DNA from 4 places in the Rahnella sp. RcJ3 genome. Region 1 is predicted to be linked to each of the others. Evidence: predicted binding sites of a transcription regulator. Region 1 holds the regulator's gene; each other region holds the start of a gene.

What was found. Region 1 encodes PhoB, which activates phosphate uptake and scavenging genes when phosphate is short. Its sites were predicted from a motif close to CTGTCATAAAACTGNCNNAT; they were not measured.
Region 2: phnC (phosphonate ABC transporter ATP-binding protein) is a predicted target of PhoB. The motif match lies at 3,211-3,230, and genes of this name have one in related genera.
Region 3: phoA (alkaline phosphatase) is a predicted target of PhoB. The motif match lies at 2,422-2,441, and genes of this name have one in related genera.
Region 4: opgB (phosphatidylglycerol--membrane-oligosaccharide glycerophosphotransferase) is a predicted target of PhoB. The motif match lies at 3,495-3,514, and genes of this name have one in related genera.

What each region holds. Positions count from the first base shown of each region.
Region 1 is NZ_QSNX01000001.1:57,865-63,749, reverse strand. Features, by position in the region: gene DXU84_RS00300 (DNA-binding transcriptional regulator) at 1-196, shown strand, start outside; gene phoR (phosphate regulon sensor histidine kinase PhoR) at 230-1,549, opposite strand; gene phoB (phosphate response regulator transcription factor PhoB) at 1,572-2,261, opposite strand; gene sbcD (exonuclease subunit SbcD) at 2,489-3,727, shown strand; gene sbcC (exonuclease subunit SbcC) at 3,724-5,885, shown strand, end outside.
Region 2 is NZ_QSNX01000001.1:405,169-411,053, reverse strand. Features, by position in the region: gene phnE (phosphonate ABC transporter, permease protein PhnE) at 1-309, opposite strand, end outside; gene phnE (phosphonate ABC transporter, permease protein PhnE) at 309-1,172, opposite strand; gene phnD (phosphonate ABC transporter substrate-binding protein) at 1,333-2,265, opposite strand; gene phnC (phosphonate ABC transporter ATP-binding protein) at 2,334-3,170, opposite strand; gene dld (D-lactate dehydrogenase) at 3,377-5,068, shown strand; gene DXU84_RS01925 (Yip1 family protein) at 5,208-5,798, opposite strand.
Region 3 is NZ_QSNX01000008.1:18,167-24,051, forward strand. Features, by position in the region: gene DXU84_RS12055 (DHA2 family efflux MFS transporter permease subunit) at 1-549, shown strand, start outside; gene DXU84_RS12060 (L,D-transpeptidase family protein) at 811-1,731, shown strand; gene phoA (alkaline phosphatase) at 2,523-3,953, shown strand; gene DXU84_RS12070 (cation diffusion facilitator family transporter) at 4,124-5,035, opposite strand; gene DXU84_RS12075 (HlyD family secretion protein) at 5,315-5,885, shown strand, end outside.
Region 4 is NZ_QSNX01000033.1:14,310-20,194, reverse strand. Features, by position in the region: gene DXU84_RS23920 (branched-chain amino acid ABC transporter permease) at 1-424, shown strand, start outside; gene livM (high-affinity branched-chain amino acid ABC transporter permease LivM) at 438-1,724, shown strand; gene DXU84_RS23910 (ABC transporter ATP-binding protein) at 1,721-2,614, shown strand; gene DXU84_RS23905 (ABC transporter ATP-binding protein) at 2,611-3,327, shown strand; gene opgB (phosphatidylglycerol--membrane-oligosaccharide glycerophosphotransferase) at 3,747-5,885, shown strand, end outside.

The DNA.
Region 1 (5,885 bases):
CTTCGCAGAAAGCTCTGCTGAACGCATTCGCGCTTTGCGTGAGAAAGAAAAAATCAGTCAGGGCGTACTGGCAAGACTCATCAATATGTCCGCCAACAGCATTCAAAAATGGGAGCGGGATGAAACCAAACCCACCGGAGCGGCGCTGATCTTACTGATGCTAATTGAAGAAAAAGGTTTACAGATCATCTGCTAAAAGAAGCCACAGCTTGTTGCTGTGGCTTGATTTTTATCCCTTTACGCCGCTTTGGCTGGCCTGTTCCTGAGGAACAATCAACTTCGGCGCCAGCGTAAACATAAACCGGGTGCCGACGCCGACTTCACTCATGACTTCAAGTTTCGTGTGGTGATGGCTGAGCGCATGTTTGACGATTGCCAGTCCCAGTCCGCTGCCGCCGGTCTGACGTGAACGGGCTTTATCGACGCGGTAGAAACGTTCGGTCAGGCGCGGCAGGTGCTGCGGCGCAATGCCCGGTCCGTTGTCGCTGATCTGGAACTGTGCGCCATGCGGCGTTTGTTGCCAGCTGACTTCAATCCGTGTCCCCGCTGGCGTGTGGTTAACCGCGTTATACACCAGGTTCGACACCGCGCTGCGCAGTTGATCTTCATTACCAAAGACCTTCAGCTTGTCGTTTACGCGAAACACCACTTCATGCCTGCCGTTGCTTAACGTTTGCACTTCACGTTCGAGCATGCCGAGCATCACCGGAATATCGACTTTCTCGTGCAAATCAATATTCGCTGAGGCTTCGATTTTCGACAGCGTCAGCAGCTGCTTCACCAGCCCGTCCATGCGCCGCGTCTGTTCCTGCATGGTATCCAGCGCTTTAGTGCGGAAAGGCTCTTCCAGCTTGGCGTCTTCCATCATTTCCAGATACCCCTGCAATACCGTCAATGGGGTTCTCAGTTCATGACTGACGTTAGCGAAGAAGTTACGCCGTGCGCCTTCAAGCTGACGCATCTGGGTCACGTCGCGTGCCACCATCAGCAGTTGTCCTTCGGAATAAGGCATGACGCGAAACTCGACATAATGCTCATTATTGAGTTGTAAATTCAGCGCCCGGCTGAAATCGCGGGTCTGGATCCACAGCCGGAATTCCGGATAACGCAGCAGGTTGAAGATATGTTGCCCGTTATCTTCCGGCCAGCGGAAACCGAGCAAATCCTGCGCCAGTCCGTTACACCAGAAAATATTGCCATCTTCAGTGGTCAGCACCACGGCATCCGGCAGCGATTCGGCACCGCTGCGAAAACGTTTGATGAGCTGACCTAATTCCCGACGGCGACGCCGGTTGCGTATCTGCATCTGGTTCAGCCCGTAAAACAGCGGCTCCCAGCTCCAGCGCCCATTCGGTGGCGTAATGCTGCGGTCGAGCCACAGCCAGTGAGAGAGTTTAAGCTGGTTGTAATAATTCCAGCCCAGTGCCGCCATCAGCGACACCAGGAGGAGCCAGCCGAAATGGCCGACGAAGATACCGAGAATTAACGCTGGCAGGCAAAAGAGAAACAATTCACCCGCCAGTCGTTTCCATGACAAACGTTCTAGCACACAGATTCTCCGCTGTGAGGGCTCAATAACGCGTTGAAAAACGGTATCCGGTACCACGAACAGTCTGGATCATTCTGTCATGTCCACTGGTTTCCAGCGCCTTACGTAAACGACGAATATGCACGTCAACCGTGCGATCTTCCACATAAACGTTAGTGCCCCAGACGTTATTGAGCAACTGTTCGCGGCTGTATACACGTTCGGAATGGGTCATAAAGAAGTGTAATAACTTAAATTCGGTCGGCCCCATATCGAGCGCCTGCTCGTTGGCCATTACCCGGTGAGACGACGGATCCAGGCTTAACCCCTGCATGTCGATCACTTCTTCCACCGCCATTGGCGAGATGCGACGCATCACGGCTTTAATGCGGGCAACCAGTTCTTTCGGAGAAAACGGTTTAGTGATGTAATCATCGGCACCCACTTCAAGGCCGCGCACCCGATCTTCTTCTTCACCGCGTGCGGTCAGCATCATCACCGGAATTTCGCGGGTCAGTGCCTCACGTTTAAGATGCTTAATAAACTGAATACCGGAACCGCCAGGTAACATCCAGTCAAGCAGGATCAGTTCAGGGTAAGGTTCAACAAGCTGCCCAATCGCTGAATCAAAATCCTCAGCTTCTACGGCCTGATAGCCATTTTGTTCCAGTACAAAACACACCATTTCACGGATTGGAGCTTCGTCTTCAACCACCAATATACGTCTAGCCATCGTAGGTCCTGCCAATAGGTTAGCGATCTTTTATTTGATTGCGGGCGCCATTATGCGTCAGTTTTGTGACAGATTTATGAATGAAAAGAATGGTTCATTACAGTCAACTATGACAGATAATTTTCGGCCATCTTGCTGAAATTGGTCTGATTTATCGGGGACAGCTTCCCCTGCCGACGTTTATACTTTACCTCATTGTCGTCATCCAGGGTTCATACGGGAGTCTCATGCGCCTGATCCACACGTCAGACTGGCACCTCGGCCAGTACTTTTTCACTAAAAGCCGTGCAGCCGAACATCAGGCATTTTTGCGCTGGCTGACCGGTCAGGTGCAGCAACATCAGGTCGACGCCGTGATTGTCGCGGGCGATATTTTCGACACGGGATCCCCACCCAGTTATGCCCGCGAATTGTATAACCGCTTCGTGGTGGAATTACAGCAAACCGGCTGCCAGCTGGTGGTGCTGGCTGGTAACCACGATTCTGTCGCCACGCTCAATGAATCGCGCGAGCTCCTTTCCTGCCTGAATACGCGGGTGATTGCCACCGTCGGTGAAAACCTTTCTGAACAGATTTTAGTGCTCAGTCAGCGTGACGGGAAACCCGGTGCGATACTGTGCGCTATCCCGTTTTTACGCCCGCGTGATCTGCTCGCCAGCCAGGCGGGACAGTCCGGCAGCGACAAGCAACTGGCATTGCAGGAAGCCATCGCCGCGCATTATGACGCGCTCTGGCAGGCTGCGCAGGCCAGACGTGACGAACTGGGCATGCCGCTGCCTATTATTGCGACCGGCCATCTGACGACTGTCGGCGTCAGTACCTCTGATTCCGTGCGCGACATCTATATAGGTACGCTCGATGCGTTTCCGGCGCAGGCCTTTCCGCCGGTCGATTATGTGGCACTGGGTCATATTCACCGTGCACAATGCGTCGCCAAAACCGAACATATCCGTTACAGCGGCTCGCCGATTGCCCTGAGTTTTGACGAACTGAGCAAAGCTAAAAGTGTGTACTTACTTGATTTTGATGGTGCGACGCTCAACGCCATCGACACACTGGAAATCCCGGTTTTCCAGCCGATGCAGATAATCAAAGGCTCGCTGGTGGAGATTGAACAACAACTGGCACAGTTCGAAGGCGGTGATCCGGCCAAACCGGTGTGGCTCGATATTGAAGTCTCCACCCAGGATTATCTCAGCGACATCCAGCGACGCATTCAGGCGCTGACGGAAGATCTGCCGGTAGAAGTCGTGCTGTTACGCCGCAGCAAAGAACAGCGCATCAACAGTATTGAGCAGCAGGAAAAAGAAACCCTCAGCGAACTGAGCGTCAGCGACGTGTTTGAACGACGACTGGCGCTGGAACCGGCCCCTGACGAGCCGCGTCAGGCTCGGATGCGCACGTTGTTTGCGCAGGTGGTTGAACAGGTTACCAACGGTCAGAACGCGGAGGACAGCGCACAATGAAAATTCTCAGCCTGCGTTTAAAAAACCTGAACTCGCTGGAAGGCGAATGGAAAATTGATTTCACCGCCGAGCCGTTTGCCAGCAACGGATTATTCGCCATCACCGGTCCGACCGGTGCGGGGAAAACCACCCTGCTCGATGCCATTTGTCTGGCGCTTTATCATCAGACGCCACGGCTGAACATTACACCAAGCCAGAATGAACTGATGACCCGCCACACCGCAGAATCGCTGGCCGAGGTGGAGTTTGAAGTCAAAGGTGTGGGTTACCGCGCTTTCTGGAGCCAGCGCCGCGCCAAAAATTCCCCTGACGGCAATCTGCAGGCACCGAAAGTCGAGCTGGCGTTACTGGCCGACGGCAAAATTCTGGCGGATAAAGTGCGCGATAAACTCGATGCCATCGCCACACTGACCGGGCTGGATTTCGGTCGTTTCACCAAATCCATGATGCTTTCACAGGGGCAGTTCGCCGCGTTTCTGAATGCCGATGCCAACGACCGCGCCGAATTGCTGGAAGAACTGACCGGCACCGAGATTTACGGTCTGCTTTCTCAACGCGTGTTTGAGCAACATAAAGAAGCGCGCATTGCGCTGGACGGTCTGCATCAGCGTATGGCCGGAATCGAACTGCTCAGCGAAGAACAGCGCCAGACGCTCGAATCACAACGTGCTGAACTGAACGCGCAGGAAATCAGCCTCAGTCAGCAGGCGCAGCAGCGCCAGCAGGATCTGAACTGGCTGCAACAGTGGCAGCAGGTGCAGCAAAAACAGCAGCAGTCTCAGCAACAACTGACCGCCGCAGAGCAGGAAAATCTGGCCGCCGCGCCGCAGTTACAGCAACTGGCGCGCAGCGAACCGGCAGAAAAACTGCGTCCGTTACTCAATGATCGCCAGCGCTGTCAGGATGACGCGCAGCGCCTTCAGCAATTACTGATACAACTGACGCAGCAGCAGGAGCAGCAGATTGCACAGATGACGCCGCTGAGTCTGGCGGTGGAACAGGCGCACACTGCACGGCAGAAACAGGCGGAAGAACAGCGTCAGATGCAGACGCTGATCGAAGAAAAAATCCTGCCACTGGATAGCGAAATCGCGCAATGGCGCAAATCGCTGGTGGAAACACAGCAGGCGGTCAGCGAGTCGCAGAAACAGGCTGGTGAACATAGCGCGACGCTGCAGCAAATCACGGCGGAACGTCAGAAACTGGATGAGGAAAGCCGCCAGCATCACACCCGTCAGGCCGCGCTGACTGAAGCCCTTAACGTTGCACAACAACGTCAGGCTGAACTGGAAAAACAGTACCCGCAGGTAGTGTTACAGAAACGTCAAACCGAACTCATGCAGCTCCGGCCGGTGCGGCAGCAGCTGTTTTCACTCTCGCAAATCTTCCCGCAACTGAACCAGCGCGTGCAGCAACAGCATAAAGATTTTGCGCAGTACCAGACGGTGCTGGCCGAAGAAGAACTGCGTCTGGGCGCGATCCGTCTGCAATGTCAGAAACAACTGGAACATCTGAACGACGTCAAGGCGCTGCATAAACAGGAAATGCTGATCGTCAGCCTTGAAGCCGAACGCGCGAATTTGCAAAGCGGCAAAGCCTGTCCGCTGTGCGGCTCAACATCACATCCGGCGATTGAACATTATCAGGAGGTTAAACCTTCTGAAACCGCGCAGCGCGTCGAGAAAATGCAACTGGAATTCGATGCAGCAAAAGCCAGCGGTATCGAACTGGCGGCGAAAATTAAAGGCCTGAAAGAGCAACAAACACGGCTGCAAACTCAGCTTGAGCAGGATCAGCAACAACTGAATGCACATACCCTGAACTGGCAACAACTCAGTGCGCCGCTGAATCTGACGTTTACGCTGCATGATACCGCCGACATCACGCAATGGCTGACCGCCCGCGATGAGGAAGAGCAGCAGTCGCAGGCGCGGCTGAGCCAGCACGAACAGCTGGCGCGGGCCCTGCAACAGGCCAAAGATGCCCTGAACGACGCACTGAATGCACAGCAGAAAGTGCAGCAGCAAAGTGCCTTGCTGACAGAGCGCGTTACCCGGCTGGAAGAGATGCAGGCAAAATCTCAGCAAGACCTCGTGCGGTTGCAAAAGCAACTGGCGGAAGGTGAAAAATCCCTTTCTGAGCTGAATGCCCGACGCCT
Region 2 (5,885 bases), 350 kb from region 1:
CGCGGTGATGGTTCCGGAAAACACAATCGCCAGCGTGATAGCTATTTGCGAAAAATAATACATAAACGGCCATTCGGAAACGTTATGCCAGACAAACATCCGCAGGAAATAACGTCCTACTTCGCGGGTGCCGCGCACCACTTCGCTCCATGGAATACCGAAATAACTGAAGAAATAGACGTAGTACAGCGTAATCACGACAGCCAGTATCGCGAGGTAGCGCAGATAGCGGCGCTGCGCGGCAAACAGATGCCCGTGCTTCTGCTTCAGGCTGCTGACCACATGAGGTTCGAGCGCATCAGTTAACATCAGAAAGTGCCCTCCACAACGCGTTTGCGCAATTTACCGGAAAGAAAATCCATCGCCGACACCACCAGAATAATCAGCAGTAAGGTCATGCTGACCTGGTCATATCGGTCCAGTTTGATTGAGGTCATCAGTTCCTGCCCGATACCACCGGCCCCGACCAGCCCGAGGATAGTCGACTGGCGGAAGTTAATTTCGAGGCGCATAAAGCTGTAGGATAAGAATATCGGTTTCACCTGCGGCCACATGGCGAAACGCATGCGCTGCAAACGCCCCGCGCCGCAGGCTCTGAGTCCGCGCACCGGTTTGTCCGATGCGGTTTCAATGGATTCGTAGAACAATTTGGTCAGACTGCCGGCAGTGTGTAACGTCAGGGCGATAAAGCCCGGAATGGCACCGACGCCAAACGCCATCACACACATTACCGCCCAGGCCAGTTCCGGCATGGTGCGCAGGAAAGCGACAAAGGTACGGATGCTGAATTTCACCCATTTAGGCGAATCCGTATTGCTGGCGGCGAGAAAAGCCAGCACGACTGCCAGCGCCGTCGACAATATCGTCGAGGACAACGCCAGCTGAATAGTTTCCCAAATCAGCGGCAGCTGAATATTGAGACGATATCCCCAATACGCCAGTGAACCTTCTGTATGACCGTCAGCAAATAACAATGACCAGTGTAATACCGGCACCGTCTGACCAATATAATCAAAGAAGCTCGGCGCGGAGACAATAATCGTTTTTAAATTAAGTTCGGAAACATTGCCTGACCACAGATATAACAACAACATCAGCCCTGACCAGATCAGCGCTTCCCGCTTTTGTTTACCGCGTATCTGCTGGTAATAACGATTGAAGTCTTTGTTCAAAATAATATTTCCGATTTGCGATAATCATTATTCCTCCCCCTGCGAAGGGGGAGGTCAGGAGGGGGTATTAAAAAAACAATAATGGTAAAAGCTTTCGCTTCCTGAGTTGCCATTAATACCCCACCCCAACCCTCCCCTTCGCAGGGGAGGGAGTTACGGGTTAGCGACCGCCTTTGGTCAGTTCACGCTTCATATCAATAATCTGCTGATATTCAGCCAGGGACGTTTCGCCGATATGCTGTTTGCCGCCCACCGCTTTTACGAAACAAGCGTGGTCATCTTTATCCAGTTTCTTAATGGCAGAAACCAGCTTAGCTTTAAATGCCGGTGGCAAATCGCTGCGCACTAAAATCGGACCATTAGGAATTAATGGCGATTCCCAGATAATGCGGATTTTCTTCATCAGATCCGGATGGTCCATGCGGATCATGCGGTTGAATGCACCGGAGGTATAACCGGTTTCGCGGTCGCCGATCATTGAAGTCCAGGTGACTGCGCCTTCGAACTGGCCGTTCAGCACGCCAAGAATATCCTGCTCATGGCCGCCGGAGAAGGTTACGCTGGAGAAGAAGTTGTTGTATTTGTTATCCGTCGTGCCGCCAAATTCTTTCTTGAATGTCTGGTTCGGGATCAGGTAACCCGAAGTAGAATCCGGGTCAGCGAAACCGAATGATTTGCCTTTCAGGTCAGATAATTTCTGGTACGGGCTGTCGGCTTTCACGACAACCACGGAGTGATAACCCCGGGATTTATCCGTATCGTCAATAACAATGCCGACCAGATCCACCGCTTTCGGGTTATTAATATAAACCGAAGCAAAAGATGACGGGGACATGCTTAATACCATATCCACTTTCTTACCTAATAACCCCTGAATAACACCTGAATAATCGGATGAATTACGCAGTTTGGTATCCACATTTAATTCTTTATCGAAGAAATCTTTTACACACTGATTATCGCCGATTTGCTGGGTGGCATTCTGGCCACCCAGAATACCTAAGTTTAATTCTTTAGGAGCATCTTCTGCCATGCTGTGCATTGCAGTAAAAGAACCTGCTACGAAGACTGCCAGACGTAATAACTTCTTCATGTAATGATGACCTTGTGTAGATTGAGAGAAAGTAGAAATAAGCACTGCAAAATAAATAACGTTATTGTTTAACTGTTTATCGCTTCGTGTTCTTCACCGTATAACTGATGCAAAATGCCTTCAGTTAACTGGTCCGGATGGCCGTCGAAAATAATCTGCCCTTTCGCGATGCCGATAACGCGGGTGCAATAATCTTTCACCAACTCGACAGAGTGCAGGTTGACCATCACGGCGATATTCTCTTCGCTGACTTTTTTCAGCGCATTCATGATGCGCAGGGTATTTTTCGGATCCAGTGACGCCACCGGTTCATCGGCCAGCAGAATTTTCGGGTTCTGCATCAGCGCGCGACAAATCGCCACACGCTGCATCTGGCCGCCGGAAAGGTTTTCGGCACGCTGCAATGCATGCGGCAGCATGTGCAACCATTCAAGCAAAGAGATGGCGCGGGCGCGGTCTTCGTCATCGAACTGGTTAAAGAATGATTTGAACGTTGAGGTGTGGCTGAGACGCCCCAGTAACACATTTGTCAGGACATCCAGACGAGGCACCAGGCAGAAATCCTGAAAAATCATGCCACAGCCTGAACGCCAGCGACGCAATGCTTTGCCGGTAAGCCCGGCCAGCTCCTGCTGTTCACCATTTTCGTAATGACATACCACACTGCCATCCGTGAGCGGGATCGTACCGTTGAGCACATGCAGCAGGGTGGATTTACCCGCGCCAGAACGGCCAATTACCGCCACGAACTCACCGGCGTGGAGATCAAAATTGATGTCATTCAGGACACGCTGACCCGATTTATAGGATTTCACCAGGCCTTTGACGTCCAGAACTTTGTTCAGATGCTGTGGCCCGGTCTGAGGATATTCAGCCTGTGCCAGCTTAAGTTGAGCTTGCGCCATGATGCTGTCTCTCGGTTGCTTTCGTTATCTGGCGTTCATTAAGCGCGAGTTTTATGACACATCAATGACGATTTAATGGACAGCGCATGACAAAAATGCAACAGATTAAGTGAAATTACCTAACCCATATCCCGAATGACGTTTAACTTAACAAGTATCATTTAAGTCTATGATTAGATGGCATCCCATCAAAAAAGGAAGATGAAATGGATAATCAGTCACTCATCGCCACGCTGAAAGAGATTGCCGGCAGCCGCCACGTTTTAACCGGCGACAGCAACACCGAACGCTACCGCAAAGGGTTTCGCTCCGGTGGCGGCAAAGCGCTGGCGGTCGTATTTCCACAAACGCTGCTGCAACAGTGGCAACTGCTCAAAACCTGCATCGCCGCCGACAAGATTGTCATTATGCAGGCCGCCAATACCGGGCTGACCGAAGGTTCGACGCCCAGCGGCGACGACTATGACCGCGACATTGTTATTTTCAGCACCCTGAAACTGGACACGATCCAGTTACTCGACGGCGGTCATCAGGTGATCGGTTTTCCCGGCAGCACCCTGTATAAGCTGGAAAAAATCCTCAAGCCCTACAACCGCGAACCGCATTCAGTGATTGGCTCGTCCTGCATCGGCGCATCGGTGGTCGGCGGGATCTGTAATAATTCTGGCGGATCGCTGGTGAAACGCGGCCCGGCGTATACCGAAATGGCGCTCTATGCACAAATCGATGCACAAGGCGAATTGCGGCTGATTAACCATCTGGGCATTAATCTTGGTGAAACGCCGGAAGAAATCCTGACACGTCTGGAAAAAGGCGATTATCTGGAAACCGATATCCAGCATGATCAGCGTCTGGCGTCGGATCACGATTATGCCTCACGTGTCCGCGAAGTGGATGCTGATACGCCGTCGCGTTTCAACGCGGATGAGCGACGTTTATTTGAAGCTTCAGGTTGTGCGGGCAAGCTGGCGGTTTTCGCCGTGCGGCTCGATACGTTTCCGGCAGAAACGCAGCAGCAGGTTTTCTACATCGGCACCAATGACACGGCGGTGCTGACAGAATTACGCCGCCAGATCCTGCGTGACTTCGCTAACCTTCCGGTGGCAGGGGAATACATGCACCGGGATATTTTCGATATCACCGAAGTCTATGGCAAAGACACTTTCCTGATGATCGACAAACTTGGCACCGACAAAATGCCGGACATGTTTACTGCCAAAGGAAAGTTCGATGCACACGCCAGCAAGGTCCCTTTCCTGCCCAAACATTTCAGCGACCGCGTGATGCAGTGTCTGAGCAAAGCCCTGCCGAATCATCTGCCACCGCGTATGAAGCAGTATCGTGACCGGTTTGAACATCACTTACTGCTGAAAATGTCCGGCCCCGGTATTGACGAAGCCCGAACCTTTTTGACACGTTTCTTTAGTGAGGGTCAGGGTGATTTCTTTATCTGTTCCGCCGACGAAGGCAAGAAAGCCTTCCTGCATCGCTTTGCCGCCGCCGGTGCCGCCGTGCGGTATCACGCGGTACATGAAAAAGAAGTGGAAGATATTCTGGCGCTGGATATCGCACTGCGCCGCAATGACCGCGACTGGTTCGAGACATTGCCGGAAGATATCGACAATCAACTGGTGGCAAAACTGTATTACGGCCATTTCATGTGCCACGTTTTCCATCAGGATTACATCGTCAAAAAAGGCGCAAACAGCAAGGCGCTGAAACACAGGATGTTAGAACTGCTCGACGCCAAAGGCGCGGAATATCCCGCCGAACATAACGTCGGCCATTTGTATCTGGCAAAACCACATTTGAAAGAATTCTACCGGCAGGCAGACCCGACCAACACCTTCAATCCGGGTATCGGGAAAACCAGTAAGATGAAGAACTGGCAGGAATAATGTCCTTCAAAAGAGGAATGGCGTAGTCGGCGCAGGCAGTTTGTTCCCAGACAGCGCGGAGGACCCGGAGCGTACATAAAGTACGTGAGGAGTCCGAGCACTGCCCGGGGGCAAAATGGCAAGTAAGATAGCCATTAAGTTAAAATAACTGTGTTCCGTAACCCCACATAATTACCGTCAGAGCCAGAAGCAGCTCTAATACCAGAACGCCCATTGCCAGTGTTGAACTGGAGAACAGGAACCCTTCGCGACGGTCGATATTGAGGAAGTTAGGAATGCCGAGATACAACAGGTATCCGCTGTAACACAGGCCGATCAGCCCGACAAACAGGCATAACCAGACCATCGGATACAGGGCTACGACCCCGCTGAGGAACATGGGTGTGGCCACGTAGCCGGCAAAGACGATACAGTTGTTGAGTGTCGGGCGGCTGTCATAACGACGCGCCATCCCGTAGATAATCCGCCCCATCAGTGCGACAGCAGCGAGCATCAGAACATAGAAAATGACGGCGATATAAGACGCGGTAAACATGGAAACCATCAGCTTCTCGCCATCACCGAAGTTCCAGCCAAGTTGTGTTGTTCCGATGAAAGAACAGACAACCGGGATGAGCGCCATTAAAAGAACATGGTGGGAATACACATGTGAAACGGTTTCCCGCTCACGCTGGATTTGTTGCAATTCGGGACCCGGATTGGATATCAGTCCCCAGACATGATTAGCCATGAAACACCCCCTTGTACGCCGAAAGCCGCCAGCAGCGCGCAGTGATAAACCTTCGGGATTGCCCGTCAGACAAGGGCATAAAGAAGG
Region 3 (5,885 bases), on a different contig from region 1:
AGATTAATCAGCCGCGTTGACCGGCGGATACTGATCACCGTGGGTTTATCCGGTTTCGCACTGAGTTTATGGCTGACGACCGCCGTGACCCCTTACTGGGGAGCAGAACAGTTTTTCTGGCCGCAGGTGGTGCGCGGCCTGTTCATTATGTTGTGCATCGTGCCGAGTGTGAACATGGCGCTGACCGCGTTTCAGGGGCCGGAACTGCGCTACGCCTCCGGGCTGTTTAACCTGATGCGTAATCTCGGGGGCGCGATTGGCATTGCCACGGTGAATACCTGGTTGCAGGACTGGACCCGCGTTCATGCGGCACGTTTCGGCGAATCGCTGGGGCAATACGGGGATCATGCGCAGGAAGTGATGGGATCGCTGGCACAAAAAATCGGCCATCTGACACCTGATACCGCTCAGGCATTGCTGATGGCGAAAGGCGTGTTTGGGGCGAAAGTCGCGGCGCAATCGCTGACGCTGGCGTTCAACGACATCTTTCAGATCATGGCCTGGATGTTTATTGCCGCACTGGTTATGGTGCCGTTTTGCCGTAAATAAGGTCAGGAATGTGAAGGAAATGTGCAGGCTGCCGCAAAAAATGCGGTTGTGGCAGGGAACTTTTCTAACAAGGTGAGAAAGCTTTGGCCTGTTTGAAATAAATCCTTATAATTAGCGGCCCTGAAATGCGATTCGTTACACATACCGGATCCCTTTCAAGTGCTATGTGCAAGTACACTATTCCTCCGGCCGGTTTCTATCGGATCGGGGGGAATCAACATCCTGACAACTGCCAGTGTGGCATTAACGACCAACGAAAATATGAAAATGAGCATTCGCGCAATCCTTACCCTGGTTTTGGCAGTTGCTGCATATAGCCAGGCGTCTTTTGCTGTGGTCTACCCTCTTCCGGCCAATAATGGTCGTCTGGTCGGTGAAAACATCACAGTTACTGTTCCGCAGGGCAGCAGCCTGCCACTGGAACATTTTGCAGCGCAATACCAGATGGGTTTGAGCAACATGCTCGAAGCTAACCCTGGCGTTGACCCGTACCTGCCAACCCCGGGCACCGTGCTGACCATTCCTCAGCAGTTGATCCTGCCGGAAACCCCGCACGAAGGCATCGTGATCAACAGCGCTGAAATGCGTCTGTATTACTACCCGAAAGGCACCAATACTGTGGTCGTGCTGCCGATCGGTATCGGTGAACTGGGCAAAGACACCCCGATGAACTGGGTGACTACCGTTCAGCGTAAAAAAGCCGGTCCGACCTGGACCCCGACGGCGAAAATGCATGAAGAATATGCTTCTCGTGGCGAATTCCTGCCAGCCGTCTTCCCTGCGGGTCCGGACAACCCGATGGGGCTGTACGCGCTGTATGTCGGGCGTCTGTATGCAGTCCACGGCACCAACGCCAATTTCGGTATCGGTTTGCGCGTGAGCCACGGTTGTGTGCGTCTGCGTGATGCTGACATCAAATGGTTGTTCGACAACGTCCCGCAAGGCACCCGCGTTCAGTTCATCAACGAGCCGGTGAAAGCCACCGTGGAACCAGACGGCAAACGTTATATTGAGATCCACAACCCGCTGTCCTCTAACCAGGAAGAGTTTGATTCTCAGCAGCCACTGCCAATCACTCTGGCAGGCAGCGCAAGCAGCGTATCGATGGATCCGGCTGTCAACCAGACTGTTGTTCAGCGCGCTATCGAGATGCGTTCCGGTATGCCGGTACAGATCAACTAATTACGTCTTTGACGTTGTTGTGAAAAAGCCCCGTTCATCGGGGCTTTTTTTTGCATAGTGCCGATGCAAAGGCGGCTTCTCAGTTGCACTGAAAAGCTGACCGAGAAAGTTTCGGTTTCTCAATTGTGGTGATCACTTATCGGGCAGCGCCGAAACCGCCCAAGAGGGAAACGTGCATTTTCCCTCTTGGATCTCCCTTCGCTTTTTCAACAAGCGCTTCCGCTCGCTGACTATGTTTCATCAGCCGCAGTGATAGCCGCAAAATCCCGCCGCTGCGCGGTTCCCTTCGTTCGGGTTACAACCCGCGCAAAAAAGACGCGCGGTTTTCCACCTCTCCTCAGGCGATATTTTGGAACCGGCCTCAGGCTTTTACTTCACAACCTCACTTACTTCATTCTTTAAAAAGTCGCGGGCGATTCAGAAAGCTTGCTGAACGGAGCGGCCTGGAGACCAAAGGCTCCAGGACCGAGTGAAGGAACCGCAAAGCGGCAAGATTTCCAGCCTGTCGCCGTGCTACCTGAAACATAGCCAGCGAGCGGAGCGCGCAGTAAAAGAGCCGGAGATTCTTAAGAGGCGCGGCGATAGGCGCCTCTTAAGGCCAGTTTGGGTGGCAACCCAAGGTCTTGACCTTGAAGTTGAAGTTGAAGTTGAAGTTAAAGTTAAAACCCAGTCTCACGGCCAGTCCGGCGCCTGTCATTAAAATGTCACAACTCTCCCTTAACCTTCCGGTAACAAAAAATATCGATATGTATATTTTTATTTCCGATGGTTTATAAAAAGGAGTTTTGATAATGCAACAATCCGTATCTCTGGTCGCCCGCGCAGTCACTGCCGCCCTGCTGCTTTCCGCTTCTGCCTCCACCCTCGCCGCTGACACCGACACGCTGACCGACCGGGCGGCAAAAGGCGTACTGACGGAACCGGGCGGTGCCCGCCGTCTGAGCGGTGATCAGACAGCAGCGCTGAAAGCCTCGTTGTCAGACAAAACGGTGAAAAACGTGATTTTGCTGATTGGCGACGGCATGGGTGATTCTGAAATCACGTCTGCACGTAACTATGCAGAAGGCGCAGGCGGCTATTTCAAAGGCATTGATGCCCTGCCGCTGACCGGCCAGTACACGCATTATTCTCTGGATAAGAAAACGCAAAAACCAAGTTACGTGACCGATTCCGCCGCTTCAGCCACCGCCTGGGCGACCGGTGTTAAAAGCTATAACGGCGCGATTGGCGTGGATGTAAACGGCAAAGATCACCAGACCATTCTTGAGATCGCCAAAGCCGCAGGCAAGGCCACCGGCAACGTCTCCACCGCAGAATTGCAGGATGCAACGCCGGCCGCACAGATTGCCCATGTGACCTCACGCAAGTGCTACGGCCCGCAAGAAACCGCAGAGAAATGCGCCAGCAACGCGCTGGAAAATGGCGGACGCGGTTCGATCACAGAACAGTTGTTGCAGGCTCGCGCTGATGTCACGCTGGGCGGCGGCAGAAAATCGTTCAGCCAGCTGGCGGAAGCCGGTGAATTTAAGGATAAATCCCTCAAAGAACAGGCGCTGACACAGGGTTATGTCTGGGTGGAAAACGCAGAACAGCTCAGTGCCATCACGCAGGCAGACCAGAAGAAACCGGTTCTTGGCCTGTTCTCCGAAGGCAACATGCCGGTGCGCTGGCAGGGTCCGAAAGCCACTTATCACGGCAACATTGATAAACCGGCTGTCACCTGTGAAGCCAATCCGCAGCGCACCGCTGACATCCCGACGCTTGCCGCCATGACTGAAAAAGCCATCGACTTGCTGAAAGCTAATCAGAACGGTTTCTTCCTGCAGGTTGAAGGCGCATCGATTGATAAACAGGATCACGCCGCTAATCCGTGCGGACAATTCGGTGAAACGGTGGATCTGGATGAGGCCGTGCAAAAAGCGCTGGAGTTCGCCCGTCAGGACGGCAACACGCTGGTTATCGTCACCGCCGACCACGCCCATTCCAGCCAGATTATCGAATCCGATGCCAAAGCCCCCGGTCTGACCCAGACGCTGACCACCAGGGACGGTGCACCGATGACCATCAGCTACGGCAACTCAGAAGATGATTCACAGGGACACACCGGGACGCAACTGCGTATTGCCGCGTTTGGCCCGCATGCGGCGAATGTGGTGGGTCTGACGGATCAGACGGATTTGTTCTATACCATGCGGGATGCCATGGCGATTAAAGCGCAATAGTTTTGAAAATGAGGGTTTCGCTTTGCTCCTCCCCCGGCGAAGGGGGAGGACGGGAGGGAGTTTTAAGGGTAAATACTGACACTAAAAAAATTTAACTCTTTGATTTTTATTTAATACCCCACCCCAACCCTCCCCTTCGCAGAGGAGGGAGCAAACCCACAACCTTGACCTTAGTGCAATAAATTATCCAGTCTGTCGTCATCAATCCCGTCCGGCTCCAGATGAGCCGTCACATCCGCAGACTTAAACAACTTGCTCACCGCCATTTCAGCCGCATCACCGATATCGTGCCCGACATCCACCGTCAGATTGCCATCAACCTCGACGTGAAACTCGACAAATACGCGGTCGCCGCCGTTGCGGGTGCGAATGTCATGTACACCGCGCACGCCTTCAACACTTAATACTGCCGCTTTCACGCGCTTGCGGTCATCTGCACTCAGTTCGCGATCAAGCAACTGGGTCAGTGCATCTGCCGCCATACCGCGCGCATTCCAGATCATATAGAAGGAAATCAACAGCGCGCCGATGGAGTCGGAACGCGTCCAGCCGAAGTAACGCTCGAAAATCAGCGCCAGCAGTACGGCAATATTCACCGCGACGTCCGTAATGTAGTGCGCGCGGTCAGCCGCGATGGCCGTTGATCCGGTACGTTTCACCACATAGGTTTGCATCAGCACCAGTCCGGTGGCGGCCAGCGAACTGCCGATGATCACCCAGATACCAAGACCGAGCTGCGCCAGGGGTTCCGGATTAATGATGCGCCCGATGGATTCACCGCCGAGCACCAGCCCCGCGCCGCCCAGTAACAGCGCCTGTACAAACGCGGCCACAGCTTCGGCTTTGCCGTGGCCGTAACGATGGCCTTTGTCTGCCGGCCGTCCGGCATAACGCACGCCGATCAGCGTCACCATCGAGGCCAGTACATCGACCAGACCGTCGGCGGCAGAGGTCAGCAGCGCAATCGAACCGGTGGCGGCCCATGCCCAGACTTTGACGCAAACCAGGATCAGCGCGACGCACAGCGACACCAGCGAGGCAATACGTGTCAGGCCTTTATAGGAAGGCGCGGGACGGGTCATGGGTTGACCCACAAGAATGGTTGTTGTTGGGAATGTTTCACAAAAATGTCCTGAAGCAGAGAATCAACTTTATTTGAAAAATACAAATACCAGCCCGGCATTATAACCCATTTCCAACTTTTAAGACGTTCCCTATGGTTTGGATCTTTGTGCTTTCCCTAAGGTTAATTGACATGGATTTACTTGCATTTACATCAATACGTTCTAGCTTAAAACAAGATTTCTTTGTTCCGGCGCGTGGCGGCCGATAATCAGAAGAGCACTATTCAGAAGAGCATTATGACAAACGATAACAAGACACAGCCCTCCGCGTCCGGCGACGCAAATACTGAACTCGATTCCAGCCAGGTAAAATCAGGAGGAGGTCACACCCGGGATCCCAAAGACCAGAAAAATCCCGACGACAGTAAACAGGATAACGATGAAAAGCGTAAAGGCCCCGGCAAGAAACCCCTGATCATCCTCGGGATTGTGGTAGTGGTGATGGTGGTCGTGGCACTGGTCTGGTGGCTGATGACCAAAGATCAGGTCAGCACCGATGACGCCTTTACCGAAGGTGATGCCGTCACCATCGCGCCGAAAATTGCCGGTTATGTCACTCATCTTGCGGTGAAAGATAACCAGTTCGTGAAGAAAGGCGACTTACTGGTGGAAATCGATCCGCGTGACGCGACCGCGCAGCGCGATCAGGCACAGGCTCAGCTCGGTCTGGCGGTCGCGCAGTTGCATCAGGCGCAGGCGCAATACGATCTGGCGAAAGTACAATATCCGGCGCAGCTTGCTCAGGCGAAAGCCCAGCAGACGCGGGCGGAAGCCAATTTGCTGAATGCCACTGCCGATTTCCGTCGTC
Region 4 (5,885 bases), on a different contig from region 1:
GCTGGTTTTATCGTGGATTATCAGTAATACCAAACTTGGTCGTATGTGTCGTGCGGTGCAGCAGGACAGAAAAATGGCTTCCATTCTGGGTATTAACACTGACCGCATTATCTCGCTGGTCTTCATGATTGGCGCAGCGATGGCCGGACTGGCCGGGGTTCTGGTGACCATGAACTACGGCACGTTTGATTTCTACGCCGGTTTCATCATCGGCATCAAAGCTTTTACTGCGGCGGTGCTCGGCGGCATTGGTTCATTACCCGGCGCGATGCTGGGCGGGCTGATCCTGGGGATTGCCGAAGCGCAGTTCTCGGGCATGGTGAATTCCGATTACAAAGATGTGTTCTCCTTTGGATTGCTGGTGGTGATCCTCATTTTCCGCCCTCAGGGCCTGCTGGGCCGTCCGGTCGTGACGAAAGTGTGAGGGAAATAAAATGATGTCACAAACTGCTGTGAACAGCGGATTTTCATTTAAACGCTGTCTGCTGGATGCCATTTTTGCCGGGCTGGTGGCGCTGATTATTTTCGGGCCGGTGGTCGGTGTGGTGCTCGATGGTTACAGCTTTAACTTTCATAGCCAGAGGCTGGTCTGGATCATTGCTGCGGTGATGACGGGCCGCTTCCTGCTCAGTGCATTTTTAGAAACCACAGCCGGGCAGAAAATGCGTGCGCGTTTCGAATCCGACAGCGCGGGCGTCTATGTCCGGTCGCCGGATTATAAAAGTCATCTGCGCTGGGTTATTCCGCTGCTGATTGTGCTGGCCATTTTCTTCCCGTTCGTCGCCACCAAATACATTCTGACGGTCGCCATTCTGGGACTGATTTATGTGTTGCTCGGCCTCGGGCTGAATATCGTGGTCGGACTGGCCGGTTTGCTCGATCTGGGGTATGTGGCGTTTTACGCCATCGGGGCTTACGGGCTGGCGCTGGGGTATCAGTATCTCGGCCTCGGCTTCTGGTCGATGCTGCCGCTGGCGGCGGTGATGGCCGCGCTGGCGGGTGCGTTGCTGGGTTTCCCGGTGCTGCGTATGCACGGCGACTATCTGGCGATCGTGACGTTAGGTTTCGGTGAAATCATCCGGCTGGTGCTGACCAACTGGTTGTCGTTTACCGGCGGCCCGAACGGTGTTTCCGCGCCTCCGCCCACCTTTTTCGGGCTGGAGTTTGGCCGGCGGGCAAAAGAGGGCGGCGTGCCGTTCCACGAGTTTTTCCATCTGACCTATAACCCGAATATGAAATTTATCTTCATCTATGCTGTGCTGGTTCTGGTGGTGTTGCTGGTGTTGTTTATCAAACACCGGCTGACCCGCATGCCGATTGGCCGCGCGTGGGAAGCGCTACGTGAGGATGAGATTGCCTGCCGCGCGATGGGGCTGAATCATGTGCTGGTCAAGCTGTCTGCCTTTACCCTCGGGGCTTCCACGGCCGGAATTGCGGGCGTGTTTTTCGCCACGTATCAGGGCTTCGTTAATCCGACGTCTTTCACCTTTTTCGAATCTGCACTGATTCTCGCTATTGTGGTTTTGGGCGGTATGGGCTCAACCATCGGCGTGGTGCTGGCGGCATTTGTGCTGACCGTCGCGCCGGAACTGTTGCGCAGCTTTGCCGAATATCGCGTATTGCTGTTCGGCGTTTTAATGGTGGTGATGATGATCTGGCGGCCACGCGGGTTGATCCGCATCAGCCGCAGCGGGTTTGCCGTGCGTAAAGGAGTCGCGCCATGAGCGAAGCGTTAGCGGATAACAACATCCTGAGTGTCGAGCATTTGCGCATGCATTTCGGCGGCATTAAGGCACTGAACGATGTGAATCTTGCGGTGAAACGCGGATCGATTACCGCGCTGATCGGCCCGAACGGCGCAGGAAAAACCACAGTGTTTAATTGCCTGACAGGTTTTTATAAAGCGTCCGGCGGCAATATTTTGCTCAACACGCGCCGCCGGACGACCAATGTGATCCAGGTGCTCGGGCAGAAATTTCAGCCTGATGACTGGATAAAACCGGCGCAACTGGGCAAACGTATTTTCTACAAAATGTTCGGCGGTACACACCTGGTTAACCGCGCCGGGCTGGCGCGTACCTTTCAGAATATCCGGCTGTTTCGTGAAATGTCGGTGGTTGAAAATCTGCTGGTGGCGCAGCACATGCAAACCAACCGCAACCTGATTGCCGGTGTGCTCAATACGCCGGGTTATCGCCGTGCGGAAAATCAGGCGCTGGACCGCGCATTTTACTGGCTGGAAGTGGTGGAACTGGTGGATTGTGCCAACCGGCTGGCAGGGGAAATGTCTTACGGTCAGCAGCGCCGGCTGGAAATCGCCCGTGCGATGTGTACCGCGCCGGAAATGATTTGCCTGGACGAACCGGCAGCCGGTCTGAATCCGGTTGAAACACGTACGCTGAGCAAAATTATCCGCTTCCTGCGCGATCATCACGACATCACCGTGCTGCTGATCGAACATGATATGGGCATGGTGATGGACATTTCCGACCACATTATCGTGCTCGACCACGGCGATGTGATTGCCGAAGGAATACCGCAGGCTATTCAGAACGATGAGAAAGTCATTGCCGCGTATCTGGGTGCTGATGAAGACGACGAGGTCAGCTTATGAGCGACGCGATGCTGGAATTTCGTGATGTGAATGTGTATTACGGGGCGATTCAGGCATTACAGCAGGTCTCTTTGCAGGTGCATGAGGGGGAAACGGTGGCGTTGATTGGTGCTAACGGTGCCGGGAAATCAACGCTGCTGATGTCGATATTCGGTCAGCCACGTATACAGAGCGGGCAGATCCTGTTTCGCGGGGAAGATATCAGCCGCAAATCGACACACTTTGTGGCTTCGGCTGGCATAGCGCAATCGCCGGAAGGGCGACGTGTTTTTCCGGATATGACCGTGGAAGAAAACCTGCTGATGGGCACCATTCCCGTCGGGAATAAACACGCGGCAGAAGATCTGCACACCATGTTTGAGTTATTCCCGCGCCTGAAGGAACGCCGTAAACAACGGGCGATGACCATGTCCGGTGGTGAACAGCAAATGCTGGCGATTGCCCGTGCGCTGATGAGTCGCCCGAAGCTGTTACTGCTCGATGAACCGAGTCTTGGGCTGGCGCCTATTATCGTTAAACAGATTTTCCAGACCTTGCGCGAACTGGCAAAAAACGGCATGACTATCTTTCTGGTGGAGCAAAATGCGCATCATGCGCTCAGGCTTTCTGACCGGGGTTATGTGATGGTCAACGGACAAATTCGGCTTAGCGGTTCAGGCGAAGAACTTTTACATAATCAGGAGGTGCGGAAAGCTTATCTCGGAGGAATCTGATTTTTCATCTTCAATGCCCGCGATACCCCGTATTGCGGGCCTTCCCGCCAACTTTTTTCCGCATTTTCAACCTGCCTCCACATTTCGCCCACAGTATTCCGCTATCATGCAATTCTTACAGAAAGGTGACCGGAAAGTTAATTTTCTGAGGTATCATGCGGAATTAGCTGTCATGAATTTGTAAAACGTCAGTTTTTTTGGGCACATCAGTGGCCTGAAGCCGTGTTAAGGCGTTGACCCACCAGGATCAACAGGCTATATAGCGCTATCCGTTTTTGGCATGAATTTTCCTGTCTCAGGGATGAAGTAAGTGAATGACAAACGGGTCATTCGCTCGATGAGTTGAACCGTCGGCGCTGCTCGTAAAACAGCAGAAATGGGTCGTAGAGTTTATTGTTTAAATCAGACAGGGTGCTGAAATGGCTTCTGAGATAATTTCCTTCGTATTATTTCTTTCTTCTATTTTTCTCTACGTCACGCGGGCGTCGGCCAGCCGTGTCTGGTTTTCACTGGTGCTGTTTTTCCTCGGGCTTTACGTCATTCTTAACGTCATCCTGATCGGCAGCAATTATTTCACCGGTGAAGGCATCACGGACGCGGTGTTATATACCGTCACCAGTAGCCTGAAAGGGGCGGGGCTCAATAAATATATCCTGCCATTTATCGGTTTACTGGCAGGGCTTGTCAGCGTATTCGCTTTGCTGGCGTGGGGGCTGAAGCAGCGTCGTGCCAAAAACAGCAGCGCGGTCTACAGTGCGCTGGCCGTGGTGCTGGCGGTCTTTTCTGTCGGTTCCACACAGGCATTCCAGAACATCTCGCGTCTGGTCAAAACGCAAATCTCAGGCAGCGGTGCAGATTTTAGTACCTATTACAAAGTGCCCGAAAAAGCCATTAAAGGCGCGAAAAAGCCTAACCTGGTTTATATCTACGGCGAGAGTCTGGAACGCACGTATTTTGATGACAAAGTCTTCCCCGGCCTGACCACCGAATTAAACCGCCATAAAGCGCAGAGTACCGATTTCACAAACACCAAACAGTTGCCGGGCACTGGCTATACCATCGCAGGTATGGTGGCTTCTCAGTGTGGGATCCCGCTGTTTGCGCCGTTTGATGGTAATGCCTCCAGTGCACTGGCGACTTTCTACCCTGAAAACGTCTGTCTTGGCGATGTGCTCAAAGGTGCAGGTTATACCAACTATTTCTATCAGGGCGCTGAACTGGCTTTCGCAGGCAAAGGGACCTTCCTGAAATCCCATGGTTTCGACCATCTTTATGGTTACAACGAATTGCGTCCGACTGTCGCGGACCCGTCTTATAAAAATGACTGGGGCTGGTATGACGACACCTTGCTGGATGAGGTGTACAAAAAATTCGTGACACTGAGTCAGGAAGGTAAGCCGTTCTCACTGTTCACGCTGACCGTTGATACGCATCATCCGGACGGCTTTATTTCCCGCGGCTGTACCCGCAAGGAATATAAAGTGAACGGTAAAGCCAACCAGTCACTGAGCGCGGTGTCCTGTAGTCAGGAACTGATTGCCGCATTTATCGATAAGATTAAAAAGTCCGGTTATTTCGATAACACCATCATTGTGGTGTCTTCCGATCATCTGGCGATGAACAACACGGCTTACAACATTCTGACCAAACAGAACCGTAAAGACCTGTTCTTCGTACTCGACGGCCGTCATCCGGCGGGGGAGCTGAACGGTGCGAAACGCAGCACCCTGGATAATGGCGCGACCGTACTGGATATGATGGGCGGCGACAACTACATCGGTCTTGGACGCAGCGGTGTTTCTGCGACATCGATGACTGCGCAGTTCCTCAATATTGATGACAAAGTGAATGCCTGGAAACCGGCGGTCATCAAACAGTGGGGCTTCCCGAACAGCATCAAAGACTATGCGGTGAATACCAAAGACAGCACTTTCACCTTCTCCGGCATGACCATCAAAACGCCGTTTATTCTGAAGGTCACGGCAGACAAAATTGAGCCGATGTTTGATGTCTATCTGTCCACGCCGCTGAAAAAACAACTGGCCGGACTGGCGACCAGCGATAACTTTGTCTGGGTTGATAAATGCTACGAAATGGGACGCGTCTGGGCACCAGAGTTGTCGCTCAATACCGGCCTGTGCGTTGCATCGGGGAACCTCGGGGCGAAGCCGACGATCGTGCAGATCACCGGTGATACCTTCAAAGGTAAAGTGGACTTCGTGAAAGACACCTCGGGCAGCAATGCGATTTATCAGCAAACCCTGAAGACGCTGAACATTGATGATTCCGCCACCACTTATCAGTCGAAAGCCATCGCTTTTATGGTGCCGGGATTGCCGGAGCAGGTAAAAGCGATTACCGGTGTTTCAGCCGTTGAAAACTGGGGACGCTGGTCAGATGCCAATCTGGCACCGTCGGTGAAAATTGATTACGTTAAACCGCTGCCCGCCACCTTTGATGTGGTGATCCGCGCACGGGCTTACGGCAATAACATCGATAAGCCGGTTTCCGTCCGTGTCGGGGATCAGGAGCAGTTTGTCACCTTCGGCGATAAAGAC